DNA from 3 places in the Pseudomonas sp. COR18 genome. Region 2 is predicted to be linked to each of the others. Evidence: riboswitches for the same ligand, from Rfam matches in the RefSeq annotation. Region 2 holds a riboswitch; each other region holds the start of a gene.
What was found. Region 2 has a riboswitch for cobalamin ahead of cobO (cob(I)yrinic acid a,c-diamide adenosyltransferase). Riboswitches for the same ligand answer to the same signal wherever they lie in the genome.

Region 1 (9,513 bases), 2.1 Mb from region 2:
CCGGGCATCTGCACATCGAGAATGGCCATGGCGAATTCATGCTGCAACAACAGCGACAGGGCCTCGTCGGCGCAGTGGGCCTTGTAGACGACACGATCCTCACGTTTGATCAGCGCTTCCAGCGCCAACAGATTTTCCGGCAGATCGTCGACGATCAGCAGTTTGGCCTGGATAGTACTTAGCATGCGATTCGTTCCAGCTCGGCAAGCAGGCGGCCAATGCCGCGAAGAGGGAGTATGTAGTCGGGAGTATGCAGCGCCAGGGCCGCCTCGGGCATGGTGGCCACCCGCGCCTCGCGCGGGTCCTGCACCACCGTCAGGCCACCCTGGGCCTTGACCTGGGCCAGTCCGCCGGCACCATCGTGGTTGGCTCCGGTCAGCAGCACCGCCAGCAGTCGTGAGCCATAGGCATCGGCGGCCGATTCGAACAGGTAGTCGATGGAGGGACGCGAATAGTGCACGCGCGCCTCGCAACTGAAGGAAAACGTGCGGTCCTGCTCCACCGACAGGTGATAACCGGGTGCCGCGAAATACAGGGTACCGGGACTGATCAGTTCCTTGTCGGCCGGTTCCCTGACCGGCATCGACACACGCCGGGCGAATACCTCGGCCAGGTGGCTCTGGCGCTCCTCGGGCAGGTGCAGCACCACGATGATCGGCAGGCCGAAACCTCTTGGCAACTCGCCGAACACCGTCAGCAACGCTTCGACACCGCCAGCCGAAGCCCCCATCGCTATGGCTTCGACACGCTGTCGCTGGGTGAACTCAAGGGCCAGTCTGTTCATAGCTTGCGATAGATCCGCTCTTGCTTGACCAAGGTCTCGAACTGCTTGCCAAAGGAGGAAAATTCCAGGGTTTCCCTGTTGCCCAGCGCGAGGAACCCCCGGTAGCAGAGCGACTCGTGAAACAAGCCAAAGGCTCTATCCTGAAGCTTTTTATTGAAATAAATCAATACGTTACGACATGAAATTAATTGAGTTTCTGAGAATACGCTGTCGGTTGCCAGGCTGTGATCGGCGAAGGTCACGTTCTCACGCAGCGTCTTGTCGAAAATCGCATAGCCATAAGCGGCCGTGTAGTACTCGGAAAACTCCCGCTGCCCACCCGCCAGCTGATAGTTACGGGTATAGGCAGGTATGTTGTCCAGGGAAAAGATTCCCTGCTTGGCCTTTTCCAGCGAACTGGGATTGATATCGGTGGCGTAGATGATGGTGCGTTCCAGCAGGCCTTCCTCGCGCAGCAGGATCGCCATCGAGTAGACCTCTTCCCCCGTGCTGCAGCCGGCCACCCAGATCTTGATCGACGGGTAGGTCCGCAGCAGCGGCACCACCTCCTGGCGAATCGCCAGGAAATGGCTGGGGTCGCGAAACATCTCGCTGACCGGAATGGTCAGGAACTGCAGCAGTTGCATGAACGCCGCCGGGTCGTGCAGGACCCGTTCCTGCAGCGCGGAAATGGTCGCGCAGTCGAACTGGCGCATGGCGTGAACGATCCGGCGCTTGATCGATGCACCGGAGTAATCGCGAAAATCGTAGCTGTACTTGAGGTAGATCGCCTCGATCAACAGGCGTATTTCAATGTCGATGTTCTGCTGCACTAGATCCTTTCCATTTTCGGCAACCACACGCGAATCAGCGAGAACAGGCGGTCCAGGTCGATCGGCTTGGCCAGGTAGTCGTTGGCGCCGGCCTGCAGGCAGCGTTCCTGGTCGTCCTTCATCGCCTTGGCCGTCACCGCGATGATCGGCAGCTTGCGCCAGCGCGGGTCCTTGCGGATTTCGACGGTGGCTTCATAACCATCCATTTCCGGCATCATCACGTCCATCAGCACCAGGTCGATGTCCTCGACCTCATTGAGCCGCTCGATCGCTTCGCGGCCGTTACGTCCGATCTCGACCACCGCGCCCTTGTGCTCCAGGGCGCTGGTCAGGGCGAAGATGTTGCGCACGTCGTCGTCCACCAGCAGGATCCTGCGACCTTCGAAGACCTTGTCGCGGCTGCGGGCGGTCTTGAGCATGCGCTGACGTTCATGGGACAACTGCGATTCGACTTTGTGCAGAAACAATGTCACTTCGTCGAGCAGGCGCTCCGGCGAGCGGGCGCCCTTGATGATGATCGAGCGCGAATACTTGCGCAGGTCGGCCTCTTCATCGCGGGTCAGGTTGCGTCCGGTGTAGACGATCACCGGCGGGAACGAGCGGATTTCGTCGGTGGACATCCGCTTGAGCAACTCGTTGCCGAGCATGTCCGGCAGCTTGAGGTCGATGATCATGCAGTCGTAGACATTCTCGCGCAGCAGGTCCAGGGCCTCCTGAGCCAGCCCCACCGCGGTGATCTGGATGTCGTCGTCGCCGATCAGCCGGGCGATGCTGTCACGCTGCAGGTCGTCGTCCTCGACCAGCAGGACGCGCTTGACCTTCTGGGTCAGCTTGGCCTCGAGCCGGGAGAAGACCTCCTTGAGTTCCTCGCGGGTGGTCGGCTTGACCGCGTAGCCCATGGCGCCCATGTGCATGGCGGTTTCGACGCGGTCCTCCACGGAAATCACGTGCACCGGGATGTGCCGGGTCGACGCCTGCTCCTTGAGGCGTTGCAGCACGGTCAGGCCGGAGTGATCGGGCAGGCGCATGTCCAGCAGGATCGCATCCGGGATGAACTGCGCCGCCAGCCCGAAGCCCTCGTCGGCACCGTGGGCCACCAGGCACTGGTAGCCCAGTTCGTGGGCCAGGTCGTAGAGGATCTGGGCAAAGCTCGGCTCGTCCTCGATCACCAGGATGCTGCGGGTGGTGAACGGCGCCTTGTCACGATCGTCGGCGAAACGCTCGATCGGCGTTTCGATCGCCGCCGGCGGCTCGACACGGGGGCTGGCCGCCATGATCGACGGCACGTGGGCCGGCACCGGAGCCTGGGTGACCTCGTTGGTGGCCATGGTGTACTCGCGCGGCAGCGCCAAGGTGAACACACTGCCCCGACCCGGCTCACTGGCCACACTGATCGAACCGCCCAGCAGCGCCGCCAGGTCGCGGGAGATCGACAGGCCCAGGCCGGTACCGCCGTAGCGCCGGTTGGTGGTGCCATCGGCCTGATGGAAGGCCTCGAAGATACTTTCCTGCTGCTCGACGGCAATGCCGATACCGGTGTCGCGCACACTGAAGACGATGCCGACACCGGGCCGGCTGGAAACGGTCAGGTTGACATGGCCCTGCTCGGTGAACTTCAGCGCGTTCGACAGCAGGTTCTTGAGCACCTGCTCCAGGCGCTGGCGATCGGTGAACAGCATCTCGGGCGCGCCCTCCTCGATCACCACGCTGAATCCCAGGCCCTTGTCGTTCGCCAGCGGCAGGAACAGGTTGTCCAGGCCTTCAACGAGCCGTGCCACGCTGGTGTTCTCGGGGCGCACCTCAAGCTTGCCCGCCTCGACCTTGGCGATATCGAGAATGTCGTTGATCAGGTTGAGCAGATCGTTGCCGGCGGAATAGATCGACTCGGCGAACTTGACCTGCTCGTCGGTGAGGTTTTCCTGGGGGTTCTCCGCCAGCAGCTTGGCCAGGATCAGCGAACTGTTGAGCGGCGTGCGCAGCTCGTGGGACATGTTGGCGAGGAACTCGGACTTGTACCGGCTCGAACGCTGCAGTTGATCGGCCCGTTCTTCCAGCTCGACCTGTGCCTGGTTCAGCTCGCTGTTCTTGCGGTCCAGAGCGTCGCGCTGTTCGGCCAGGGCCGTGGCCTGCTCGGCCAACTGCTCGTTGCTCTGCTCCAGCTCGGTCTGCTGGGTCTCCAGGTGCACCTGGGATTCCTTGAGTACCCGGGATTGCTCCTCCAGTTCCTCGTTGGCGGTCTTGAGCTCCTCCTGCTGCACCTGCAACTCTTCGTTGAGTTGCTGGGTCTCGGCCAGTACCTCCTGCAGGCGCTGGCGATAGCGGGCGGCCTCGACGGAAGTGCCGATACTGCCGGCAATCAGCTCCAGCAATTCGATGTCGCGCTCGACGAGCTCACGCAGGAAGCCCAGTTCGATCACGCCGTTGACTCGCCCATCGTCGCGTGTCGGCACCACCACCACGTGGCGTGGCAACCCCTCGCCGAGACCGGAACTGACCTTGAAGTAGTCCTGCGGAAGTCCGTCGAGACGAATCAGGCGGTCCTCGGTGGCGGCCTGGCCGACAATACCTTCATCGGTGAAGACCTCGACCCGCTGCTGCTCCTGCTCGCGAGACAGACCATAGGTGGCGATGCGCCGGAAACCACCATGCTCCTCACGGACATACAGGACACCCACGGCACTGCCCAGGTACTGGGCGCAGAACTGCAGAATATTGCGCCCCAGGGGGCTCAGCCCGAGTTGGCCGAGCATCTGCGAGGACAGTTCGTTCTGACCGCCACGCAGCCAGGCCTGCTTCTCAAGGCGCTCGGAACTCTTCAGTTGCGACTCGAGATTCTTCCCATAACTCGCTGAAAGATTTAGTAAATCTCTTCTACCAACGTAAGCCAGGAGCGCACTCAGGCCCAGCACGAAGACCAGATAGGCAGTGATGCTCCATAGGGTGGTACGCCGCACATCGTCATTGCGGGACAGGCGCAGTTGCTGCTCGGTGTCGATGGCATTGGCATACTCGCTGCGGATCTCGTCGGTCAGGCGCTTGCCACGCCCGGCCTTGATCGCTTCGCGATAGTCGCCCTTGCTGCGCTGCAGATCGATCATCGATTGCGCGTATTCGGTCCAGGCCCCCTGCAGGGCCTCGATGCGCCTGAAACGATCGACCTGCTGCGGGTTGTCCGCCACCAACTGCTGCAAGCCGCGCAGTTCGGCCATGATCTTCGGCTTGGCGACTTCATAGGGGTCGAGGAAGTGCTCATCGCCGGTGATCAGGAAACCGCGCATGCCGGTTTCCAGGTCCACAGACAGCGTCATCACCTCATTGATGTTGTTGATCACCCGGTCCGTGTGCTGCACCCATTGGATCACCGAAAGCAGATAGCTGATCAGGGAAACGAAGAACACTGCGCTGAGCACACCCACCCCAAGCGGCAGGCTGATGTTGCGACTCAGGAGTTTGCGAAAACTGCTCTCATCAACCGAAGACGGTGAATTCATTTCGGGCCCCGGAGGAAGTCTTGAAAACCAAGGAGTTTGACGTAATTTTGTAAAAAAAGGATCCATTTTTCTCACAGCGTAGAAGGCATTTTCCTGCCTCGCACTGCCCAGCATCAATCAGACCCGCTATCCTACTCTCTTGTACAGCAAAATATTTTTGTACAAGAAATAGAACTTGTGGCAATTGGCCGCTTACCAATACAAAAGACAGGCACCTTCCTGCTCCGCTTTCACTTTTTTGGGAAACCCCTTATGTGCGCAGCCAGCTCCACCATCCTGGTCGTCGAAGACGACGCCATTGTCCGCATGCTGATTGTCGATGTGCTGGAGGAACTGGAGTTCAGGGTCCTGGAGGCCAGCGGCAGCGACGCGGCCCTGGAGTTTCTCAATGACACCGCCACCCCCATCGACCTGCTGATGACCGATGTCGGCTTGCCCGACATGGACGGCCGAGACCTGGCGAGGACCGCGTGCCAGGTCCGCCCCGGACTCTCGGTGCTGTTTGCCAGCGGCTACGCCGACAGCCTCGAAGTACCCGCCGGCATGCAGGTGATCGGTAAGCCGTTTTCGATCGATCAGCTCAGATATAAGATTAAAAGCATTATCTAACTCATTGTTTTTATTGAGATTATTATTCTAGAAATAACTTTAGGTTCGGCTTTTTACCGCAGCCCTCCCCACCTTTTCTCGACCCGGTGGTCACCATGCAGCTCAGTTGACGCACCGGTAGATGGCATGCTTTCCTACTCGTCTGTTCTGGGTGCCCTTCACAGGGTGAAACGGGAAACCGGTGCGTCGGCGGATGCTTCATCATGCCTGACAAGTCCGGTGCTGCCCCCGCAACGGTAAGCGAGAGAAGCGTCAGATCCACTGTGCCAGCCGGCATGGGAAGGTGATGCTGGAAGGTTCGAGCCAGGCTGGAACCCCTCGCGAGCCCGGAGACCGGCCCGGAAATATCGAATGACAAACCTGCGGTGGGCAGGCGCTGTTGAAACCTCCGGGCCCGGCCCGCCGAGGTTTTTCTGCGCGTGGCCGCCTGCTGAAGACCCAGAAGGAAGCGCCATGTCCGTCACCACCGCCAGCCATTCCGGCACCGTCACATCGACCCGCAGCCAACGTCTCGTCGCCGCCATCGGCGCCAGCGTCCTCGGCGTGCTGCTGGTTTATTTCGCCGGGTTCTCGCACATCGATGCGGTCCATAATGCTGCCCACGATACACGTCACAGCGCCGCCTTCCCGTGCCACTGAGCCGTGCCACCGAGAACCCTGCCATGATCAAGCGTATCGCCCAAACCGCCGGCTTCAGCGGACTGCTGGCCGCCCTGCTGCTGACCCTGCTGCAAAGCTTCTGGGTCGCCCCCCTGATTCTCGAAGCGGAAACCTACGAGAAGGCCCCGGCCAGCGAAGCCCATGAGCACACCGGCGCCGCCATGGCCGGGCATAGTCACGAAGGCCACGATGAAGCAGCGTGGGAGCCGGAAGATGGCTGGCAGCGCGTGCTGTCCACCACCGGCGGCAACCTGGTGGTCGCGGTCGGTTTCGCCCTGATGCTCGCCGGCCTGTATACCCTGCGTACGCCCAATCGCACCTCCCAGGGGCTGCTCTGGGGGCTGGCCGGCTACGCCACCTTCTGCCTGGCACCGACCCTCGGCCTGCCGCCGGAACTGCCCGGCACCGCCGCGGCGGATCTGCTGCAACGGCAGATCTGGTGGGCCAGCACCGCTGCCTCCACTGCCGTGGCCATCGCCCTGGTCGTGTTCGGCCGGCATTGGCTGCTCAAGCTGCTGGGCGTGGCCATTGTCGTGGTGCCCCACGTGATCGGTGCACCGCAACCGGACGTGCATTCCAGCCTGGCACCAGAAGCACTGGAGGCGCAGTTCAAGATCGCCTCGCAACTGACCAACGCGGTGTTCTGGCTGGCCCTGGGCCTGATCAGCGCCTGGCTGTTCCGTCGCAAGGCCGACACTCGGCACCGGGCATGACAAAGCCCCCCGCGCAGCCAGCCCTGGCGGCTGGCTTCGGTTGCCGGCAAGGCTGCGAGGCGTCGGTCCTGCGGCAACTGCTGGAAAGTGCCCTGCAGAGCTGTCGACTCGACCTCTCGGCAGTCACCGGGCTGGCCAGTATCGATGGAAAACGCCATGAGCCGGGATTGCTGGAACTCGCTCGACAGTTGCAACTGCCACTGCTGTTCTTCAGCGCCACGGCGCTGCAACCCTACGAGCCACATCTGAGCCATCGCTCCAGCCTGGCTTTCGCCCATACTGGCTGCCACGGCGTTGCCGAAAGTGCCGCCCTGGCCCTGGCCGAACAACAGGGACAGTCCCCGGCAAGCCTGCTTATTTCACGCCAGAAGCACCCGCAGGCGACCTTCGCACTGGCCTGGACCGGGCAAAACCCTGGATAATCCCCTCCTCCTGCATGAGCGTTGTTCATGTGGACCCAGGATTTACCCGCAAACCCACCCGGCGAGCTCCGCGTGCGCTCGACGCGAAACGAGCGACTGCCGTCAGGGCTTCGCGGATAAATCCGGTGCCCATGGAACCTTGCGCGCAGCCCGTTCAGAGAAGTTTATGACCGTCTATTTCATCGGTGCCGGCCCCGGCGATCCGGAACTCATTACCGTCAAGGGCCAGCGCCTGATCCGCAGTTGCCCGGTGATCATCTATGCCGGCTCACTGGTACCTGCGGCCGTGCTGGAGGGCCATGGCGCCAGCCAGGTGATCAACAGCGCCGAACTGCACCTGGAACAGATCATCGAGTTGATCAGGGCGGCCGATGCCCGCGGCCAGGATGTGGCCCGGGTGCATTCCGGCGACCCATCGCTGTACGGCGCCATCGGCGAGCAGATCCGCCACCTGCGCGAGCTGGGCATCGCCCACGAAATCGTTCCCGGGGTCACCGCCACCGCTGCCTGCGCGGCCCTGCTCGGTGCCGAGCTGACACTGCCGGATATCTCCCAGAGCGTGATCCTGACTCGTTACGCCGACAAGACCGCGATGCCCGCAGGCGAGGAGCTGGGCGACCTGGCCCGGCACAAGGCGACCATGGCGATTCACTTGGGGGTCAACCATCTGGCGAAGATCGTCGCCGAGCTGCTGCCTCATTACGGCGCGGACTGCCCGGTTGCGGTGATTCACCGCGCCACCTGGCCCGACCAGGACTGGGTACAGGGCACATTGGCGGACATCCAGGCCAAGGTCGAGGCCAAGGGATTTCGGCGCACGGCGCTGATCCTGGTGGGACGGGTACTGGGCAGCGACCATTTCAGCGAATCATCCCTGTATCGGGCCGGTCATGCCCACTTGTATCGACCCTGAACAGGCGGAGAAAAAAACGATGCCCGAACCGACGTTTTCCGGAGCCAAGCTGGCACTGCTCTGCGGCGATCAGTTGTTGACCTACCTGCGCGACATGAAGGACGGCATCCCCTACCCTGGCCACTGGGACTTTGCCGGCGGTGGCCGCGAAGGCGAGGAAACCCCGAGCGAATGCGCGCTGAGGGAACTGGACGAGGAGTTCTCCCTGCGGATCGGCGCCGAACGCATCGAGTGGGCGCGACGCTACCCCAGCGTCACCCAGCCGGGCAGCCACTCATGGTTTCTGGTGGGGCAACTGGACCCGGTGGAGATCGAGGCGATCCATTTTGGCGATGAGGGACAGTACTGGCGGATGATGCCGATTGCCGAGTACCTGGAGCATCCGCTGGGGGTGCCGTATCTGCAGGAGCGGTTGCGCGATTACCTGCGGGGGCGCTAGCGAGCTTCAGGACGTATTCGCGGGCAAGCCCGCGAATGGGCCGACACAGGCACCACAAATCCTGCCCCCAATAAAAAACGGTGCTCACGGGCACCGTTTCTTGCGACTCAAGGCAGCGAACGCCCTGCTACCGGACTCAGTAGTAGGCGTTTTCTTTCTGCGTATGGTCGGTCACATCACGCACACCCTTGAGCTCGGGCACGCGCTCGAGCAAGGTGCGCTCGATCCCTTCCTTCAAGGTCACGTCCGCCTGGCCGCAGCCCTGGCAACCGCCACCGAACTGCAGCACGGCGATGCCGTCGTCGACCACGTCGATCAGGCTGACCTGGCCGCCGTGGCTGGCCAGCCCCGGGTTGATCTCGGTTTGCAGGTAGTAGTTGATGCGCTCGTTGATCGGGCTGTCGGCATTGACCATCGGCACCTTGGCGTTCGGCGCCTTGATGGTCAGCTGGCCGCCCATGCGGTCGGTGGCGTAGTCGACCACCGCGTCATCGAGGAACGCCTCGCTGAACGAATCGATCCAGGCGGTGAAACTTTTCAGGCCCAGCGCGGTGTCTTCCGGTTTTTCCTCGCCCGGCTTGCAGTAGGCAATGCAGGTCTCGGCGTACTGGGTGCCCGGCTGGGTAATGAAGATGCGGATGCCGATCCCTGGAGTGTTCTGCTTCGACAG
Region 2 (9,513 bases):
CGCCCAGGCTGCGCATGCCGAGGGCACAGTAGAGAAACAGGATCTCGATGAGCCAGCCGATACAGGGCGCCCACGACAGGGCCGTGGCCAGCAGCGTCAGCGGCACCACCGCCAGCACCCAGGCCGTCACGCCATGGCTGCGCCAGCCACGGCCGCCGGAGTTGAAGCGTTGTTCGATGCGATCGGCCAGACGACCGAACGCCACCAGCGGATGCCAGCGCCTGGGTTCGCCCAGCAGCGCATCCAGCGCAACCCCGGCGACACTCAACAACGCCACACTCATTGACTCACTCCCCAGTAGTTTTCATACAACAGCTCATTCAACGGACGCGGTTGCGCCCAGCCTTCCAGTGCCAGCATCGGCGCCGGGTAGAACGCCTCGACCGGCCCCAGGCACAGCACCGCCAGTGGTTTGGCACCCTCAGGCAAGCCCAGCAGGTCGGCCAGCGCCTGCGGTTCGAACAACGACACCCAGCCCATGCCCAGGCCCTCGGCCCGCGAGGCCAGCCAGAGGTTCTGGATCGCGCAGGACAACGACGCCATGTCCATCTCCGGCAACGTCCGGCGACCGAAAATGTGTCGCTCACGCCCGTCCATCAGCGCGGCCACCAACACCTCGGCGCAGTCATCGATGCCCTCGACCTTCAACTTCATGAACTCGTCGGAGCGCTCGCCCAGGGCCTCGGCGGTGCGCACCCGTTCCTCTTCCACCAACTGCCGGATTTGCCCGCGCAACGCGCGATCGCTGATGCGGATGAACCGCCAGGGCTGCATCAGGCCGACACTGGGCGCCTGGTGCGCCGCCTCCAGCAGCCGCGCCAACAGTTCCGGTGCCACCGTGCCGCCGCTGAAATGACGCATGTCGCGCCGCTCGGCAATGGCCCGGTAGATGGCCTCGCGTTCCTCTATGGAAAAAACCTTGTCTGTCATGGCCTCTGCGCAGTGCCTGCGCCCACATCGACTGCGCCGGCCCTGGCATGCTCAGAAATGCAATCCTGCGGATGCGGCGCCAACAGCGCGGCAACCGCCCGGGGATTGGATGGAAAATAGAAATGCACATAGGAGGCGGTCGTGCGCCCCTCACGATAGACCGCCTCTGCGCCTCGCCCACCATTGGGGCTCTGCCCACGGGCAATCGGCGCCAGCTCGGTGGTGGTCAACGAGTGGTGGTACGTATGCCCGCGCAGCAAGCCTTCCGGCAGTTCCACGGCCTGCAGGGCCAGAGCGGCCAGGCGTTTCTGCATCACCGCCTCTCCCGCCAGCAAGCCGAGCAGTTCGGCCCGCTGGCCGTCGACATCGGTCAGCGCCTCGAGCAAGTAAAGCATGCCACCGCACTCGGCGAGCAGCGGCTTGCCCGCCGCGTGGTGCCCACGGATCGCCGCCAGCATCGAATGGTTCTGCGCCAGCATCCGGTGGTGCAATTCCGGGTAGCCGCCCGGCAGGTACAGACTGTCGGCCGGCGGCAGTTCGGCATCATGTATGGGCGAGAAGAAGCACAGCTCGGCCCCCAGCGCGCGCAACAGATCCAGGTTGGCGCCATAGATGAAGGCAAACGCTTCGTCGTGGGCCACCGCGATTCGAACACCGGCCAATAGCGGCTCGACGGCCGCTGCTGGCGGTGCGGCGAACTCGACCGCCGGCGGCAAGGCGACTTCGCAACTGGCGCCCAGGGCCTGGGCGGCGACATCCAGGCGACGATCCAGGTCGTTCAGCTCGCTGGCCTGGACCAGCCCGAGGTGCCGGCTCGGCAGCTCGATCCCGGTCTCGCGGGAGAGCGCACCGTACCAACGCAGGCCTTCGGTCAGGCTGCCTTCGAGCAATTGCGCATGACGCGGGGTACCGACCCGGTTGGCCAGCACCCCGGCGAACGGCAGGTCCGGCTGGTAGCGCGCCAACCCCAGGGCCAGCGCGCCGAAGGTCTGGGCCATGGCCGTACCGTCGATCACCGCCAGCACCGGCACACCGAAGTGCCGCGCCAGGTCGGCGCTCGATGGCGTGCCGTCGAACAGCCCCATGACCCCCTCGATCAGGATCAGGTCGGCCTCGCCCGCCGCTTCCCAGAGCAGCCGACGGCTTTCCTCGGCACCGACCATCCACAGGTCGAGCTGGTACACCGGTGCGCCACTGGCGCGCTCGTGAATCATCGGGTCGAGAAAATCCGGGCCACACTTGAATACCCGGACCTTGCGCCCCTGGTTGCGATGCAGACGCGCCAGGGCCGCTGTCACCGTGGTCTTGCCCTGGCCGGAGGCCGGCGCGGCAATCAGCACCGCCGGGCAATGACGCGCCTGAGTCATAGTTCGATGCCTTTCTGCGCCTTGATCCCGGCCTGGAACGCGTGCTTGAGCAGGCCCATCTCGGTGACGGTGTCGGCCAGGTCGATCAGCTCCGGCTTGGCGCCGCGCCCGGTCACCACCACGTGCTGCATCGGTGGACGGGCCTGCAGGTCGCTCAGCACCTGGTCCAGATCCAGATAGCCATGCTTGAGGGCGATATTCAGCTCATCGAGCACCACCAGGCCGATCTCCGGGTTGGCGAGCATTTCCCGGGACACCGCCCAGGCCGCCTCGGCCGCGGCGATGTCACGCTGGCGGTCCTGGGTTTCCCAGGTAAAGCCCTCACCCATCACGTGGAAGCGCACCTGCTCGGGGAAGCGGCGGAAAAACAGCTCCTCGCCGGTGCTGTTGCGGCCCTTGATGAACTGCACCACGCCGCACTGCATGCCGTGGCCCATGGCCCGGGCGAGCATGCCGAAAGCCGAGCTGCTCTTGCCCTTGCCGTTGCCGGTCAGCACCAGCAGCAGGCCACACTCGTTGGGGGCATTGGCGATACGCTCGTCGATCACCGCCTTCTTGCGCTGCATGCGCGCCAGGTGGCGTTCGTCGCGCTCGGGGGACTCGTTCATGACAGCTCTCCGTTGGGCTGGATAACGCAAACGGCGGGCAGACGCAGGCACGGCCAAAGCCGTCCAGCATCGCCCGCCGTGATGCTGTGGAATGGATCAGGCCGGTCTCCGGGCTCATGAGCGCGCGAACGCGGGACCGCGCGCCTTCCCATGCCGTCGGCACAGTGGCGAAAAGCGCAGTCTTGACTCATTTACCGTTGCGGGGGCAGCGCCGGGATCGCGCCTCTCGAAGGGCTCACCGGCTTCCCTGTTTCACTCTGTTGACACCGGGCCACAGAGCACCTGAAACAAGCCGGGAAGGTTAGAGGGTTGGGGGTGGAGCGTCAATTGAAGTCGACCGCCAGCCCCGGCGAACGGTGGCATGAACAGGAGAAATGAGCCTCACGAGGAAAACTCATTTCTCCTGAGGGTAAAGGTGGGAATAACGTTTCTCCACATAACACCTCAGTGAGGCAACGGCGTGCACCTGATCAAGCCAAACCTGCGTCAGCACTACCCGATAGCCTTCTCGGCCCAGGGCAGCACGATCATGACCGATGACAACAGGACGATTCTCGATGGCTGCTCCGGCGCCATAGCCTGCTCCCTGGGTCACGGCCACCCATACATCATCGATCGGATGCGGATGCAAGCCCACAGGCTCAGCGCCGCCTATCGCACACAATCGCTGAACCTCCCGGCCGAGCGATTGGCACAAAGACTCTGCAGCAAGCTCGGGCAGGCCGGAGCATTTTTCGTCAATAGCGGTTCAGAAGCCGTGGAGGCAGCCTGCCGCACTGCAATTCAATACTGGGACGAGGTCGGCCGGTCAAAAAAGAGACATATCTTGAGCAGGACCATCAGCTATCACGGCTCGACCCAGGCCAGCCTGTCCCTATCCGGTCATTGGCCCAGGCGTCGCAATGTCTGCAGTCCCGACCAACGGCCAACAATTCCCACCCCCTACTGCTACCGCTGCCCTTACGGCAAGAGCCGCAAGGCCTGCCAACTCGCCTGTGCCCAGGCACTGGAAATCGAGCTGGGCCAGATCGGGGCCGACGCAGTGGCGGCCCTGCTCATAGAGCCCATCACCGGAGCTTCAGGAGCGGCCATCCTCCCACCGGCAGGCTACCTGGAAACGATCAGCGACATCTGTAAACGCAACGATGTACTGCTGATCGCCGATGAGGTACTGACTGGCCTCGGTCGCACCGGCACCTGGCTGGCCATGGACCACGGTCAAGTCAAGGCCGACATCAGTGTGCTGGGCAAGGGTCTCAATGCGGGATATTTCCCGTTGTCCGGCATCCTGGTGACAGAGGCGATCAAAGAGGCAATCGAACTGGGTAGCGGGGTGTTTTCCTACGGCCACACCCATTCCAATCATCCCATAGGGGCCGCAGTTGGCCATGCCGTCCTGGACGTGCTCGAAACCGAGGGCCTGGTACCTCTATCCGCCAGCCGCGGGCCAATCATCGAATCATATCTGCAGCGGTGCACGGACAGCTCACCCATCATTGGCCAGATTCGCGGGGCAGGCATGTTATGGGGAGTGGAAATAGTCCAGGACAAACCTCGCAAAACACCCTTCGTACCGGGTGCCCAAGCCGCCGAAAGCCTGGTACGGCTCGCCTGGGCCAAAGGCCTGAATCTCTATCCCGCCAGCGGTTTTGCTGCACACCGGCATGGTGACGCAGTGATTTTTGCCCCGCCCCTCAACACCCCTATGCCCATGCTTGAGGAAATGCTTTTACTCCTTGAGCAAATCCTCCAGAGCGCTCCCGGCCACCTGCACAAGGAAGCTCATCATGCCTGACCTCATCGGTCGAATCGGACTGCTGAGACATACCGTCCAACCGATCGACCTGGCCACACACTGGAACAATGACATCCCCGCCCTCGCTACCCCGATACTGCTTTGGCTGTCAGAGCTGGCGGCAATGATGGCCATCGAGGGTTTGCTACCCGATACCCTCATGACCGTCGGCATCGCCCATGACAGCCAGCACCTGGCCCCGACACCGGCAGGCTTTACCCTTAGCGTGCGTGCCACGGTCATCCAGGCAACCGATAAAAGCATCGAGTTCGCAGTCGAGGCGAGCGATGGCTCGGAACGCATTTTATCGGGCCTCCACACGCGAGCGGTTGTCGATCGCAAGGCCTTCAAGGCACGGGTCGCCAATAAGCATCCCGGCTTGCAACCATGAATCGACCAGTCATGCGGGCCGAGCGCAGTCACTCCCGGATTCTGTTACTGGTAACCGGCTCCGCGCTGTTAGGAGTTGCGCCGGTCATTGTCAAGGCCCTGCCTTTCGATGCCGAAGTCTCGGCCTTCTACAGGGTCCTGTTGGCGATCCCGTTCATGCTGCTGATCTGTGCACTCCAACCCGTGCAACTACTGCGCCTACCCAGGAACTGGAACTTCTACGGACTGGCATTGCTGGCAACATTGTTCTTTACCGCCGACCTGGCGGTGATGCATCTGGCGATCAGACGCACCGATGTCGCGGTCGCCACTCTCCTGACCAATTGCGCACCTTTCTTCGTGGTACTGATGGGACTGCTCGGGATCATCGACAAGCCCAGGAAGATCGAAATTCTTTTCCTGTTGCTGGCGATCGGCGGCATGTACGTGCTGTGTATCATGGGTAAGCCGGTTACCCGCGACTACGCAGGAGAGGGTATCGCCCTACTCGCTGCGTTCTTTTATGCGGGCTATATCGTGAGTATCAAGAAGCTCAGGGAGTATGACTGCACACCTGCCCTGCTCATGCTGCTCATCACGGCAAGTTGCAGCCTATTGCTGTTTCCGACGTTTATTCTGTCTGGCGCCCCAATCCCCCATGACAGTTCCACCTGGTTACTGCTCCTGGCATTGGTGTTATGTGGCCAGGTGGTCGGGCAACTGCTGGTGACCCTTGCCCTGAAAAAGCTCTCGGCCTCATTCAGCTCATTAGTGCTGCTCCTGCAGCCGGTCATTGCGACAATCCTGTCCTGGTCGTTGCTCGGCGAAGTGCTGACAGCAATCCAGCTATCAGGCATGACAATCATACTGCTGGCTATTACTGCCAGTTCGCTGTTGCCTGGACAAACGCAGTAGCAAGTATTTACACAAACCTAAACAGGAGTCTCCCTACACGAATGCCAGCAAACTTCCGCTGACAGCCGAAAAAGGGAGGAGAAGGATAGTCTCTTATCAACTGAAAGCCTGTCGCGATGAAACTCATCAACATCGATATGGATCTACTCAGGGCTCTTGTTTATGTCAACGACACCAGAGGGTTCACCCGGGCAGCCGAAAAGCTTTTCCGCACGCAATCGGCCATCAGCCTGCAGATAAAGAAACTGGAACAGCTTACTGACAGGCAACTGCTGGAGCGAGGAAAGGAAGTACGCCTGACACCCGCCGGGCTGAAAGTCCATGAGTATGCCTTGAAGATACTGCGGCTCAATGACGAACTGATCAGTTCGGTGGTCAACGAGCACATGCCGTCATGCATCAGGATCGGCCTACCCGAACTGCACGACCCGCAGGTCATCGGGAAAATACTCGACAGCACTGGACCCTTCAATGTCCACTGTTCATTCCTGAGCGACCGCAGCGCAAACCTTTCGAAAATGGTCGACTGCCACCTCCTGGATATTGCCTTCCTGTTGCAAGCCGCCCCAACTGATGGACCAACTCTCAGCAATATTTCCTTGAGCTGGGTATCAGCCCACGGCTCCCGACTGCACCAGGACACACCCATTGCCCTGGCACTACCGGCGCCGGGCAGTACCATTCACCAGATAGCACAGAAGGCCCTGGAAGATCACGGTAGAAGTTTCAGTATTCTTTGTAGCGCCAGCGACCTCATCCCCCTTGAAGCAGCGATTGCCGCCGACAAAGCCATCGGCGTACTGCCGACACGTGGAGTTCCCGTCGGCCTGCACATCATCGACACCGACGAACTGCCACCCCTTCCCCAATTGCACCTGTCCGCCAAGATCTCCTCCCAGGCCAGCCCGGCAGTCAATAGTCTGGCCATCCAGATGATGGAAGCCCTCAACACCATCAGCGCAGCGACAGTTTCAACATCTGATTGAAGATATTGACCCTCTGTATGTCGTTGGTGCCACCTGCGATCTTCAAACCTGCAGCATCACGCAAGCACTTGCCGATCCTGGGATCGCAGTCGCCTTGGTGACCATGGATCTGCATCAGGCTTTCGGCAGTTCTCGTCAGGCTCTCGGCCGCCTGGTACTTCGCCGTGGAAATGGGGTAGAACCCCCTGCACTGGAGTGCTTTTTATGGACGCAATGCCCAGCCCTGCCCAACGAGTTCCAGCAATACCCCCGATAACGGCGGTCAATGCCCCGAACCATCCAGCGCAGGCTGCAGGAGGAAGGATTGAACCTGTATCGATCCGACCTCTCTATTGCTGGGCAAACACAAGCATCAATGGAGATTCAACATGTTCCAGCAGAAACACGCGCTGATCATTCTGCTCGCCAGCGGATTGGCTGCTTGTGGCGAAAGTTCCAGCCTGTCGGTAGCCGACGGCACCGGCCCTTCGCCCAAGCTCCCGGAACCGAACAAGACCCTGATTCCCACCGTCAACATCGCCCCGGCCATCGGCTGGCCCGAAGGCGCGCGGCCCCTGACGGCGGCGGGCACCCAGGTCAATGCATTTGCCGAAAACCTCGACCATCCACGCTGGCTGTATGTACTGCCCAACGGCGATGTACTGGTCGCCGAGACCAATGCCCCCGACAGGCCCGATGACAACCAGGGCATCCGCGGCTGGGTGGCCGGCAAGGTCATGGACCGCGCCGGAGCCGGCGTACCCAGCGCCAATCGCATCACGCTGTTGCGCGACGCCAATCACGATGGGGTCGCGGAAACGCGCACGACCTTCATCGAAGGCCTCAACTCGCCGTTCGGCATGACGCTGGTGGGCAAGGACCTGTACGTGGCCGACACCGATGCCCTGTTGCGCTTCCACTACGAGGAAGGTGACATCACGCTCAAGGCCAAGCCTCAGAAGGTCGTCGACCTGCCCGGCGGCACACTCAATCACCACTGGACCAAGAACGTCATCGCCAGCCGGGATGGCAGCAAGCTCTACGTCACGGTCGGTTCCAACAGCAACGTCGGCGAAAACGGCCTGGACAAGGAACAGGGCCGTGCGGCGATCTGGGAGGTCGACCCGGCGAACGGCAACCACCGGATCTTCGCCTCCGGCCTGCGCAACCCCAATGGCCTGGCCTGGGAACCCCAGAGTGGCGCGCTGTGGACGGCGGTCAACGAACGGGACGCGATTGGCAGCGACCTGGTGCCGGACTACATCACTTCGGTGAAGGATGGCGCCTTCTACGGCTGGCCCTACAGCTATTACGGGCAGCACGTGGATGTCCGGGTGTCGCCTTCGGATCCAGCCATGGTTGCCAAGGCCATCGCCCCCGACTATGCCGTCGGCCCCCACACCGCCGCCCTCGGGCTGACATTTGCCCAGGGCAGCAGGCTGCCAGCGCCTTTCACCCAGGGTGCGTTCATCGGCCAGCATGGTTCGTGGAACCGCAAACCCCACAGCGGCTACAAGGTGATCTTCGTCCCCTTCGCCGACGGCAAGCCGAATGGTCAGCCGGTGGACGTGCTGAGCGGTTTTCTCGACAAGGAGGAAAACGCCATGGGCCGGCCCGTGGGCGTGGCGATCGATCGCCAGGGCGACCTGCTGGTGGCAGACGACGTCGGCAACAAGGTCTGGCGTGTTTCACCGGCCAGGCAGTAACAGCCCGCGCTAACGCTTGCGACAGAGCGTCAGGCCATCGCCCAGGGGCAGCAGTGACAGGTCGACCCGCGCGTCATCCTTCAAGGCCCGGTTAAGGGCCTGGATGGCCCGGGTGTCCTCGCTCTGGGCCTGCGCCTCCAGGACCCGTCCGCTCCACAGGGTGTTGTCGAAAATCGCCAGACCACCGACCCGCAGCAGACGCAGGGCGCTCTCCAGGTAATGCGGATAATTGGCCTTGTCGGCGTCGATGAAGATCAGGTCGAAGGATTCGCCCTGCCCCTGGCGCTCCAGTTCGGCCAGGGTGTCGAGGGCCGGCGCCAGACGCAGTTCGATGCGCGAGGCCAAGCCGGCCTCGCGCCAGTAACGCCGTGCCGTGGCGTTGTAGTCGCCGGGAATGTCGCAACACAGCAGCGAACCGTCTTGCGGCAACGCCGAGGCCATACACAAGGCGCTGTAGCCGGTGAAGGTACCGACTTCGAGCAGGCGTCGGGCGCCGGTCAGGCTGACCAGCAAGGCGAGGAACTGGCCCTGCTCGGGCGCCACCTGCCAGCGCGCCATGGGCAGCGCCTGGGTTTCCTCGCGCAGACGGCGCAGCAGCGGCGTCTCGCGCAGGGAGACCTCCAGCAGGTAGCGGTAGAGCGCATCGTCGAGCTGCAGGGTGCGGGCGGTCATGACAACCTCACGCCAGCCGGTGGATGGTTACGGAATCCGCGCCAGATGCTCGGCCGGCAGGACCCGCTTGGCATTGAGGTAGGCACGCTGCCAATAGGCCTTGGACAGGCTGTCCAGCTTGACCGTTCCGCCGGTGGCCGGGGCGTGGACGAAACGCCCCTCACCCACGTAGATCCCCGCATGGCT
Region 3 (9,513 bases), 2.3 Mb from region 2:
CGTTGGCGATGCCATCTTCCTTGGCCACCAGGGCCGCGTATTCCTTGGAAGTGGCCCACGCGCTGAAGGTCTTCGCCGCGTCCTTGGCCTTGGAACTGGTGGGAATCGCCAGGGCCCAGGAGTAGAGCCAGGCCGAGCCTTTCTCGGTGACCTGGTGCGGGGCAAAGGTGAAGCCGACATGGTCGGCGACCTTGCTCTGGGTCTTGTCGGTGACGAACGAGCCGGCGACGCTGGCATCGACCCAGATCGCGCACTTGCCGCTGTTGAACAGCGCCAGGTTTTCGTTGAAACCGTTGCTCGACGCGCCGGGCGGGCCGGATTTCTTCATGGTGCCGACGTAGAAGTTCAGGGCGTTCTTCCATTCGGGGCCGGTGAATTCCGGCTGCCACTTCTCGTCGAACCAGCGGGCGCCATAGGCGTTGGCGACGGTGGTGATCAGCGCCATGTTCTCGCCCCAACCGGCCTTGCCGCGCAGGCAGATGCCGTATTGCTCCTTGTCCGGGTGATTGAGCGTGGCGGCGAATTCGCCCAACTGCTCCCAGGTCGGCCGCTCGGGCATGGTGAGGCCGGCGTCCTTGAACAGGTCGGTGCGGTAGTAGGTCATGGAACTTTCGGCGTAGAACGGCAGGGCGAACAGGGTGCCCTTGACCGACAGGCCATCACGTACCGAGGGGAACACATCATCGATGTCGTAGGTGGCGGGCAGGTTGTTCATCGGCTCCAGCCAGCCCTTGGCGCCCCAGAGTGCGGCTTCGTACATGCCGATGGTGAGCACGTCGAACTGGCCGCCCTGGGTGGCGATGTCGGTGGTCAGGCGCTGGCGCAGCACGTTTTCTTCCAGCACCACCCAGTTCAGCCTGATGTCCGGGTGCTCGGCCTCGAAAGTCTTCGACAGCTTCTGCATGCGGATCATGTCGCTGTTGTTGACGGTGGCGATGGTCAGGGTCTGGGCGCCGAAGCTGACGCTGCTGGCGGTCAGGCAGGTGGAGACGAGCAGAGCTTTTGCTATGGCTTTCATCGAACACTCCTCTTCTGGCGCCCGGTGGCGGTCGAAGGTCGGTTTATTGTTGTTGTGTCTTCCTGTGCCCCGGAAGAATCTGTGGCTGATTACAGCCCTCAATCGCCAGCCAGACAAATCCTTGAAGACACTGTGATCGATACTTTTTTGCACTCGATGGGTAGGGCGCGTCTCGTTGAAACCTCCGTACGAAGGCTCAAGGCCGGGTGTTCCGGGGTAGGCGGGCGGGGGTAAATCCGTACAGGATTTTGCGCAATCGGCCGGGGGCGCCCCGAGCGGGGCGCCCGAAGTGGGTCAACCGAGGTTCTGTTCGGTCAGGCGCTGGACGGCCAGGCGGCGATAGTGCGAGGGGGTCATGCCCTTGAGCTGCTGGAAGCGCCGGTTGAAGTTGGAAATGTTGTTGAAACCGGACTCGAAGCAGACATCGGTGACCGGCTTGTCGCCATCGACCAGCAGTTCGCAGGATTTGCTGATGCGCAGGCGATTGACGAACTCGACGAAGCAGCGCCCGGTGGCCTGCTTGAACACCCGGGAGAAGTAGGTGGGCTTCATCCCCAGGTAGTCGGCGACTTCTTCCAGCGGCAGTTCCCGGGCGTAGTGGGCGAAAATGTAGTCGACGGCGCGGTTGGTGCGGTCGATATTGTTTTCGTCGGCCAGTTGCGGGGTGGTGACGCCGGAGAGCAACTGGTAGTCGTCGCAGGTGCTGAGCAGTTCCAGCAGAATCAGGAAGTGCCCCAGGCGCGTCACGCCCTGGGAGTCGGCGATGCGTTGCATCAGTTGCGCGGCCTGGCCGATGGTGTCCTTGCAGCGGAACTCGATACCGTACTGGGCCCGTTCCAGCAGCGGCGCCAGGGTTTTCAGCTCGGCGAAGATCTGGTGGCCTTCCTCGAACAGTTCGTCGGTGAAGTTCACCAGCATGTCGCGCTTGGGCACCACCTCGTCTTCGGCCACCTGACTGATCCAGTTGTGGGGCAGGTTGGGGCCGGTGAGGAACAGGGTGTAGGGATGGAAGTTGCCGATGTAGTCGCCGATGAAGACCTTGCCGGAGCTGGCGACGATCAGGTGCAGCTCGTATTCCTTGTGGAAATGCCAACGTACCAGCGGGCAGGGGAAGCCGTGCTGGCGGTAGATGATGGAGAGGCCGTTATGGTCATCCATCAGTTCATAGGAGGGATCGGTGATACGGGTCGTTCGAGTCATTGGAAGCGCTTTTATTATTATTGCTGCTCGATAATGCCTCCTTCGTCGGCCATCTGCCAACCTTGCGCCAGGTTTCGGATAAGCTGAAACAGGCTGGACGGCGTCTATCGTGCCCATTTCCAGGAGCAAAACGGTGAAGAGCGTTCTATTGATCGGTATCGGTTCCGGCCACCCGGAGCAGATCACCCTGCAGGCTATCAGGGCCCTGAATCGCGCCACGGTGTTCTTCCTGCTGGACAAGGGACGGGCCAAGGAAGAGCTGGTGAACCTGCGCAGGGAGATCTGCGAGCGCTACATCGAACAGCCGGGTTATCGCCTGGTACAGGTCAGCGACCCGCTGCGCGAGGACGATGAGGATGCCTATGAAGCCGGGGTCGAGCGTTGGCATGCGCAGCGCGCCGGATTGTTCGCCCGGCTGATCGACGAGGAACTGGGCGAGAACGAGTGCGGCGCCTTTCTGATCTGGGGCGAGCCGGGCCTGTATGACAGCACCCTGCGGGTACTGGAGCGGGTAGTGGCGCTTGGCGGCCCGGCGTTCGAGGTCGAGGTGATCCCCGGGATCAGCAGCGTGCAGGCGCTGGCGGCGCGGCATCGAATCCCGTTGAACCGCATCGGCGAACCGATCCGTATCACCACTGGCCGGCGCCTGGAAGCGGCCGACCTGGACAATGTGGTGGTGATGCTCGATGCCCATTGTGCCTTCGGCCAGTTCGTCGACCAGACCCTGGACATCTACTGGGGAGCCTACCTGGGCACCGAGGACGAGCTGCTGGTGAGCGGCAAGTTGCATGAAGTGCACGGACAGATCCGTGAATTGCGTGAGGCTGCCCGGCAACGCAAGGGGTGGATCATGGATACCTACCTGCTGCGTCGCCCGCTGGGTTCGTAGGACAGATCCTGGTAGCAGCGATTTGGCGATATTTCAGGTGTCGCTAAGAGACCGTTCTTACGGAGAAGGAGGGCGATGTCGTTTAGTGTCCGCAGGCTCTCAAAATTCCTGGGATACCTCTGTGGAACGCCATGCGCCCCGTACCCGCTATTGATCGATTTCGCCGCCTGTTCCTGACGCTGGCCCTGTGTCTGTCCAGCCTGCCGGTTTTCGGGCAGTTGCCGGTCGACCTGCCCTACAGCGGCGGAGTGTTCAGCGTCGATCCGGCGACCCTGCAGGTCATCCTGCACCGTGACGATGGCCAGGTCTCGGTACTGAGCGCGCCGGCCTTTTCCGACAGTGCCCGGGCCAACGGATTGTCCGGGCGCAGCTGGCGTATCAGCCACGGTGCCGATCGCTTCCGGGTCGAGGCCGGGATCGAGCAGGACGCCTTGCGCCTGTCGATCCGCGCCGATCAGCCGGGGCTGCTGGAGTGGCCGCGGCCCGTGGAGGCCGCAGCCATCGAGGCCTATGCACTGCCGTTCGGGGAGGGCGCCTATGTCCCCGCTGACGATCGCCAGTGGCTGGACTGGCTGTTGCGCCGCTATGAGCCGGATGCCCTCAACGGCCTGCTGTCGATGCCCTTCTGGAGTGAGTTGCGGGGCGATCACTCGATCACCTGGCTGATCGAAACGCCCTTCGATACCCGTTTCGGCATGATCGAGCAGGATTCGCGACCGTTGCCGCGGATCAGTCACGAGTTCAACCGGTTGGCCGGGGACGCGCCCTTCACGGTCAGCATCAGGGTCGGCCCGGCCGATCCGTTGTATGGCGCGCGTTTCTATCGCCAGTGGCTGGAGGCCCGTCACCGCCTGGTTTCGCTGAAACAGAAAATTGCCCGGCAGCCGCTGGTCGCCCGGCTTGGCGGGGCCGCGCATATCTATCTGTGGGGGGCGGGGCCGCTGAAAACCGCGGATATCAAGGACTGGCCGGCGTTCCTGAGGTTTTTTGCCGCGCGTCGCCAGGATCATCGGCACCTGGCATCGAGGTTGTGGGCGGCGTTCGACCCACCGGCACGGGAAAGTTTCGAGGCCGCGTTGCAGGAGGCCGGTGACTGGAAGAGCGGGGTGTCGCTGTTTCGTCGGCGCGAGGTGACCCGTGCGCTCAATACGGCATTGCAGGCGGCGTTGCCGTTGGTGCCGGTCGAGCCGCTGCCGGGCAATCACGATCCGGCGGCGAATGTGGCCTGGGGGCAGCAGGTCCGCGGGCAGTTGCTCGACGCGTTCGGCCCCTGGCTGGCATCGCCCCGGCGCTGGGGCGGCGGTCTGTCGCTGGAGACCGTGGAGGCGCTGCGCAAGGCCGGCCTGAGCCGGGCCTGGCTGGGGGCGGACGACTGGCGCGATGCGCTGTGGCACCCCGAGGCGGTGGAGGCGGCCAAGGCTGCCGGTTATCTGGTGGCGGTGTATGACAGCTACGGCAGTGCGCATCCCTCCAACCTGCGGGCCACCTGGGCCACGGCGCAGATGGGCGACGAACTGGCGGCGGCGGGCTATCGCGACAGCCGGGGGGAAAAGCTGCGTGGCTTCAATGGCCGCGGGGTCTATGTCAATTCCCGGGTGGTCGAACCCTATGCGCAACGGCGTATCAGTGCGGTTGCCCGGGGCGCCCGCCTGAACAGCTATTTTCTCGATGTCGATGCCGCCGGTCCCGAGTTCAGGGACTATACCCCGGGCCGGGAAACCAGCGAGCGCGAGGATGCCGAGGCGCGCAGGCGCCGTTTGCAGTTTCCCGGCACCGAGCTGGGGCTGGTCACCGGCAGCGAGGGTGGGGTGGCCTTCTATGTGCCCAGCATCGCCTACAGCCATGGCATCGCCACCCAGCCGTTCGCCTGGATGGACCCGGATATCGGCAAGAACAAGCAGTCGCCGTTCTACCGCGGCGGGTACTGGCCGCCGGAGACCCCGGACCTGTATTTCAAGCCGATACCGCTCAAGCCGGCGGTCGCCCGCTTCGTCACCTCGGCGCAGTTTCGCCTGCCGCTGTATCAGTTGGTGTTCCACGACAGCCTGGTCAGTACCCACCATTGGGAATATGGCTCGCTGAAGTTCTCCAGCGAGCGGGAAACCACGGCGTTGCTGCAGTTGCTGCACATGGTACCGCCCCTGTATCACCTCAACGACCAGGTGCTGGCCCGCGATCTGCCGTTCATTCGGGCCTATGACAAGGTGTTTCGGCCGTTGCACGAAAGGCTGTTCACCGAGCGGCTGAGCGATTTTCAGGTGTTCTCGGCCGATCGCCTGGTTCAGCGTACCTCGTTCAGCGACGGCACCCTGATCACGGTGAACTTCGCCAGGAAACCCGCCCGTTCGCCGGAGGGCCGGCTGTTGCCGCCGCGTTCGGCCCTGGTGCTGGCGCCGGATCGGGGGCCGCAACTGATCGAGATTGCCCGGTTGTTCCTGCCTTCGGCATGAGGCCTCAGGCCTTGCGGTTTTTCGCCTCGATCCACTGGGCCATGTACTGGGTGCTCTTGTGATGGTGATGCCGCAGCATGGCGCCGGTGAAGTTGTCGCGCCGATGTTGCGCCAGTCGCTGCCGGCATTGCTCGATACGCGCCACCAGGGCCGGGCCGTGCTGACGCCGGTCGTAGCGGGCGGCCAGCAAGGCCTGGCCTGCGACCTGGGCCTGCCGCCAGGCCGCCGGGTCCTGGTAGAGCTGCACGGCGGCCGCGGCCAGGGCTTCGGCGCGGGTCTCGATGGCGCCGGGCCAGGGCAAGTCGCCGTGCATGGCTTCGGCACCGATCGGCGTGGTGACGTTTGGCGTGCCGCAGAGCATGGCATCGGCGAGCTTGCCCTTGATCCCGGCGCCAAAGCGCAACGGTGCCAGGCAGATGCGCGCCGCACTCATGACCTGCAAGGCATCCTCGGCCCAGTTCAGCACGTGAAAGCCCTGGGTCGGGTTATGCAGGGCGGTGGCCTTGGGCGGTGTATAGGCGCCGTAGACGTGCAGTTGCGCGCTCGGCAATTGCTGGCGGATCAGCGGCCAGAGGGTGGTTTTCATCCAGAGCACCGCGTCCCAGTTCGGTGCGTGGCGAAAGTTGCCGATGCTGAGGAAATGCGCGCGCTCCTCGAACGGCCGAAAGGCAGCGGGCTGATCGAGCATCAGCGGGCACCAGTGCAGCAGCGCCGGCGGCAGCCGGAACTGCTCGGTCAACAGGCGAATCTCGACATCGGAGATCATCAGGCTCAGGTCCGAGCGGTAGATCGCCGCGATCTCGCGCTGGGCCTGATCGGTTTCGCTCATCTGCTGGAACACCTGCGGCAGGTCGGGGGCAAACAGCGTGCTGAAGTCGTTCGGATCCGGATCGGCCTTCAGGCGTTCCTTGAGCTGCTGCTGGCGGGCGTCGCGCAGGCTTTGCAGGTCGGAGGTTTCCAGCACGCGGATGGCGTCGGGGCAGTGCTTCTCGACCCTCCAGCCGAACTGCTCCTCCATCATGAAGCGGTCGAACAGCACCACATCCGGCTGCAGGGCGGTGATGAAGGTGTCGAAGCTGCTGTTGTTGAGCTCGATGGCCTGTTCGTCGATTCCCAGGCTCTGCAGGTCGGCCTTGTGCTCGCCGACGCTGGCGGGGCTGGCGAAGGTGATGTGCCAGCCGGCTTCGAGGAAGCTTTCGAGAATCTGCATCATGTGCCCACCGGCGGCCGAGGAACGGGGTTCGGGCCAGACATAACCGATGACCAGGACGGTGGTGGTGCCGGTGGCACTCATGGGCGGGCTTCCTTGAAACGGGCAGGGTGAAAGGGGGGCGCAATTAAACCACAGCGGCCGTCGAGATTGACCTGCTCCCGCGCACTGCGTAGCCTTGCAGGTTCGAGGTTCTTCGGCATCCGGCCGAAGCTAAGATGGGAACGCGGCAAGCCGCGGCTGCCCCCGCAACTGTGAGCGGTTTGATAGTCTTGCCTGGCCACTGCCCCTTGGGGGCGGGAAGGCGCAAGACCCGGTGATCGGGCGACTGCCGAACACCCGCCCGCAAGCCAGGAGACCTGCCTCGTGACAGAATTTCACTTAAACCGGGCGGGGTGATCCGGTGGCGAACCTACCCGCGCCTGTTCCGGCAGCGGTTCTCGTCCCGTATGCCCGCTATTTTTGCCAAGGGGCATCCCGATGAAAACACTGGCCAAGCTTCCCGTCACCATCGTCACCGGCTTCCTCGGCTCGGGCAAGACCACCTTGTTGCGCCACATGCTCGACAACGCCCAGGGCCGCCGCATTGCGGTGATCGTCAACGAGTTCGGCGAACTCGGCATCGATGGTGAAATCCTCAAGCAGTGCTCGATCGGTTGCACCGAGGAAGAGGCGGTCGGTCGTGTCTTCGAACTGGCCAATGGCTGCCTGTGCTGCACCGTGCAGGAAGAGTTCTTCCCGGTGATGCGCGAACTGGTGGCACGGCGCGGCGATCTGGACCACATCCTCATCGAAACCTCCGGCCTGGCGTTGCCCAAACCGCTGGTCCAGGCGTTCCAGTGGCCGGAAATCCGCAGTGCCTGCACCGTCGATGCGGTGATCACCGTGGTCGACAGCCCGGCGGTGGCCGCCGGTACCTTCGCCGCCTTCCCCGACCAGGTGGACGCCCAGCGCAAGCTCGACCCGAACCTGGACCACGAGTCGCCGCTGCACGAACTGTTCGCCGACCAGTTGTCCAGCGCCGACCTGGTGATTCTCAACAAGACCGACCTGATCGCCCCCGAAGACCTGGCCAAGGTCCGCCTGGAAGTGGCCGAGGAACTGCCACCGGCGGTGAAGATCATCGAGGCCAGCAGCGGTCGCCTGCCGCTGGACGTGCTGCTCGGCCTGGGTGCCGGCTCCGAAGAACATATCGACAGCCGTCACAGCCACCATGATCACCACCACGAGGGCGACGATCATGACGACCACGATCACGATGCCTTCGACTCGATCTCCATCGACCTGCCGCAAGCCGATGAAAGCCTGCTGCTCGATGCCCTGACGCAACTGGTGGTCAAGCACGGCATCCTGCGGGTCAAGGGCTTCGCGGCGATCCCGAACAAGCCGATGCGCCTGCTGATCCAGGGCGTGGGCACCCGTTTCGACAAGCACTTCGACCGTGCCTGGGGCGCTGACGAGCCGCGTGTCACCCGCCTGGTGCTGATCGGTCAGGAACTGGATGCCGCCCTGCTCGAGTCGACCCTGCGCGCGGCGCTGACGGTCTGACCCCATGCACCTGCTCAGGACCCAGCCCGGCGGTTTCGTGTCGGACGACAACATTGCCGACCTGGGACAAACCCCCGCCGAGCTGGTGATCCTGTGCAGCGGTGATTCCAGCCTGGCGTTGCTCGCCGAAGCGGCGCAGCAACTGCCGGACGATTACCCCAGCCTGCGCCTGGCCAACCCGATGCAGGTGCAGAATCATGCCTCGGTCGACCTGTATGTCGACCAGGTGCTGCAACACGCCAAGGTGATCCTGCTGTCGTTGCACGGCGGGATCGGCTATTGGCGCTACGGCATCGAGCGCCTGGTGCAACTGGCCGAGCGCGGCGTGGCGCTGATCCTGGTGCCGGGCGATGACCGTCCCGACCCGGAACTGAGCGCCCTGGGCAACGTCCCGGCGGCCGAGGCCGAACGGCTCTGGCATTTCCTGCGCCAGGGGGGGCTGGGTAACGCCCTGCAACTGTTCAATTGCCTGGCCAGTACCTGGCTGGGGCGCGATTACCCGTGGCACGAGCCTCGCGCCTTGCCGCGCACGGCGATCTACCACCCCCGCGTGGTCGATGCGCAACTGGCGGATTGGCGTACCGACTGGCAGGCCGACCAACCAGTAGCGGCGCTGCTGTTCTATCGTTCGCACCTGCAGGCGGCCAACACCGCCTTCGTCGATGTGTTCTGCCAGCGCCTGCAGGCGGCCGGGCTGAACCCGTTGCCGATCGCCGTGGCCAGCCTCAAGGAGCCGGCCTGCCTGGCGACGGTCGAGGACTGGCTGGACGAAGTGTCGGCGGCGGTGATCCTCAATACCACCGGTTTTGCCCAATCGACCCCCGAGGCGCCGCACCTGCGGCCGTTCCGCCGTGACATTCCGGTGATCCAGGCCATCTGCGCCCAGGACAACGAGCCCGGCTGGCAGGCCAGCGAGCAGGGCCTGGGGCCGCGGGACCTGGCGATGCACATCGCCTTGCCGGAACTGGACGGACGGATCATCAGCCGGCCGATCAGCTTCAAGGACCTGGCCTGGCGCAGCGAGCGCAGCCAGAGCGACGTGGTCTGCTACCGGGCCCAGCCCGAGCGCATGGACTTCGTCGCCGAACTGGCGCGGCGCTGGGTCGACCTGGCACGGCTGGACAACGGCGCCAAGCGCATCGCCCTGGTCCTGGCCAACTATCCGACCCGTGACGGCCGCATCGGCAACGGTGTCGGC

Region 1: it holds a riboswitch for cobalamin, as region 2 does, so the genes downstream of both, ACM62G_RS28400 (CbtB domain-containing protein) here and cobO (cob(I)yrinic acid a,c-diamide adenosyltransferase) in region 2, are expected to answer to the same signal.
Region 3: it holds a riboswitch for cobalamin, as region 2 does, so the genes downstream of both, cobW (cobalamin biosynthesis protein CobW) here and cobO (cob(I)yrinic acid a,c-diamide adenosyltransferase) in region 2, are expected to answer to the same signal.

Annotation. Positions count from the first base shown of each region.
Region 1 is NZ_CP183808.1:6,311,094-6,320,606, forward strand. It holds gene ACM62G_RS28370 (hybrid sensor histidine kinase/response regulator) at 1-185, opposite strand, end outside; gene ACM62G_RS28375 (chemotaxis protein CheB) at 179-784, opposite strand; gene ACM62G_RS28380 (CheR family methyltransferase) at 781-1,596, opposite strand; partial or broken gene ACM62G_RS28385 (response regulator) at 1,596-2,855, opposite strand; partial or broken gene ACM62G_RS28390 (CHASE3 domain-containing protein) at 2,927-5,087, opposite strand; gene ACM62G_RS28395 (response regulator) at 5,340-5,696, shown strand; cobalamin riboswitch at 5,829-6,053, shown strand; gene ACM62G_RS28400 (CbtB domain-containing protein) at 6,150-6,335, shown strand; gene ACM62G_RS28405 (CbtA family protein) at 6,359-7,069, shown strand; gene ACM62G_RS28410 (cobalamin biosynthesis protein) at 7,066-7,491, shown strand; gene cobM (precorrin-4 C(11)-methyltransferase) at 7,658-8,404, shown strand; gene ACM62G_RS28420 (NUDIX hydrolase) at 8,424-8,843, shown strand; gene nfuA (Fe-S biogenesis protein NfuA) at 8,980-9,513, opposite strand, start outside.
Region 2 is NZ_CP183808.1:4,171,922-4,181,434, reverse strand. It holds gene cbiB (adenosylcobinamide-phosphate synthase CbiB) at 1-283, opposite strand, end outside; gene bluB (5,6-dimethylbenzimidazole synthase) at 280-930, opposite strand; gene ACM62G_RS19305 (cobyrinate a,c-diamide synthase) at 927-2,297, opposite strand; gene cobO (cob(I)yrinic acid a,c-diamide adenosyltransferase) at 2,294-2,905, opposite strand; cobalamin riboswitch at 2,987-3,206, opposite strand; gene ACM62G_RS19295 (aminotransferase class III-fold pyridoxal phosphate-dependent enzyme) at 3,366-4,700, shown strand; gene ACM62G_RS19290 (thioesterase family protein) at 4,693-5,091, shown strand; gene ACM62G_RS19285 (DMT family transporter) at 5,088-5,984, shown strand; gene ACM62G_RS19280 (LysR family transcriptional regulator) at 6,101-6,970, shown strand; gene ACM62G_RS19275 (hypothetical protein) at 6,939-7,085, opposite strand; gene ACM62G_RS19270 (PQQ-dependent sugar dehydrogenase) at 7,339-8,655, shown strand; gene ACM62G_RS19265 (class I SAM-dependent methyltransferase) at 8,665-9,327, opposite strand; gene ACM62G_RS19260 (C40 family peptidase) at 9,355-9,513, opposite strand, start outside.
Region 3 is NZ_CP183808.1:6,448,423-6,457,935, reverse strand. It holds gene ACM62G_RS29020 (ABC transporter substrate-binding protein) at 1-1,018, opposite strand, end outside; gene ACM62G_RS29015 (AraC family transcriptional regulator) at 1,313-2,218, opposite strand; gene cobF (precorrin-6A synthase (deacetylating)) at 2,352-3,107, shown strand; gene ACM62G_RS29005 (glycoside hydrolase) at 3,239-5,557, shown strand; gene ACM62G_RS29000 (glycosyltransferase) at 5,562-6,851, opposite strand; cobalamin riboswitch at 6,940-7,149, shown strand; gene cobW (cobalamin biosynthesis protein CobW) at 7,248-8,315, shown strand; gene cobN (cobaltochelatase subunit CobN) at 8,320-9,513, shown strand, end outside.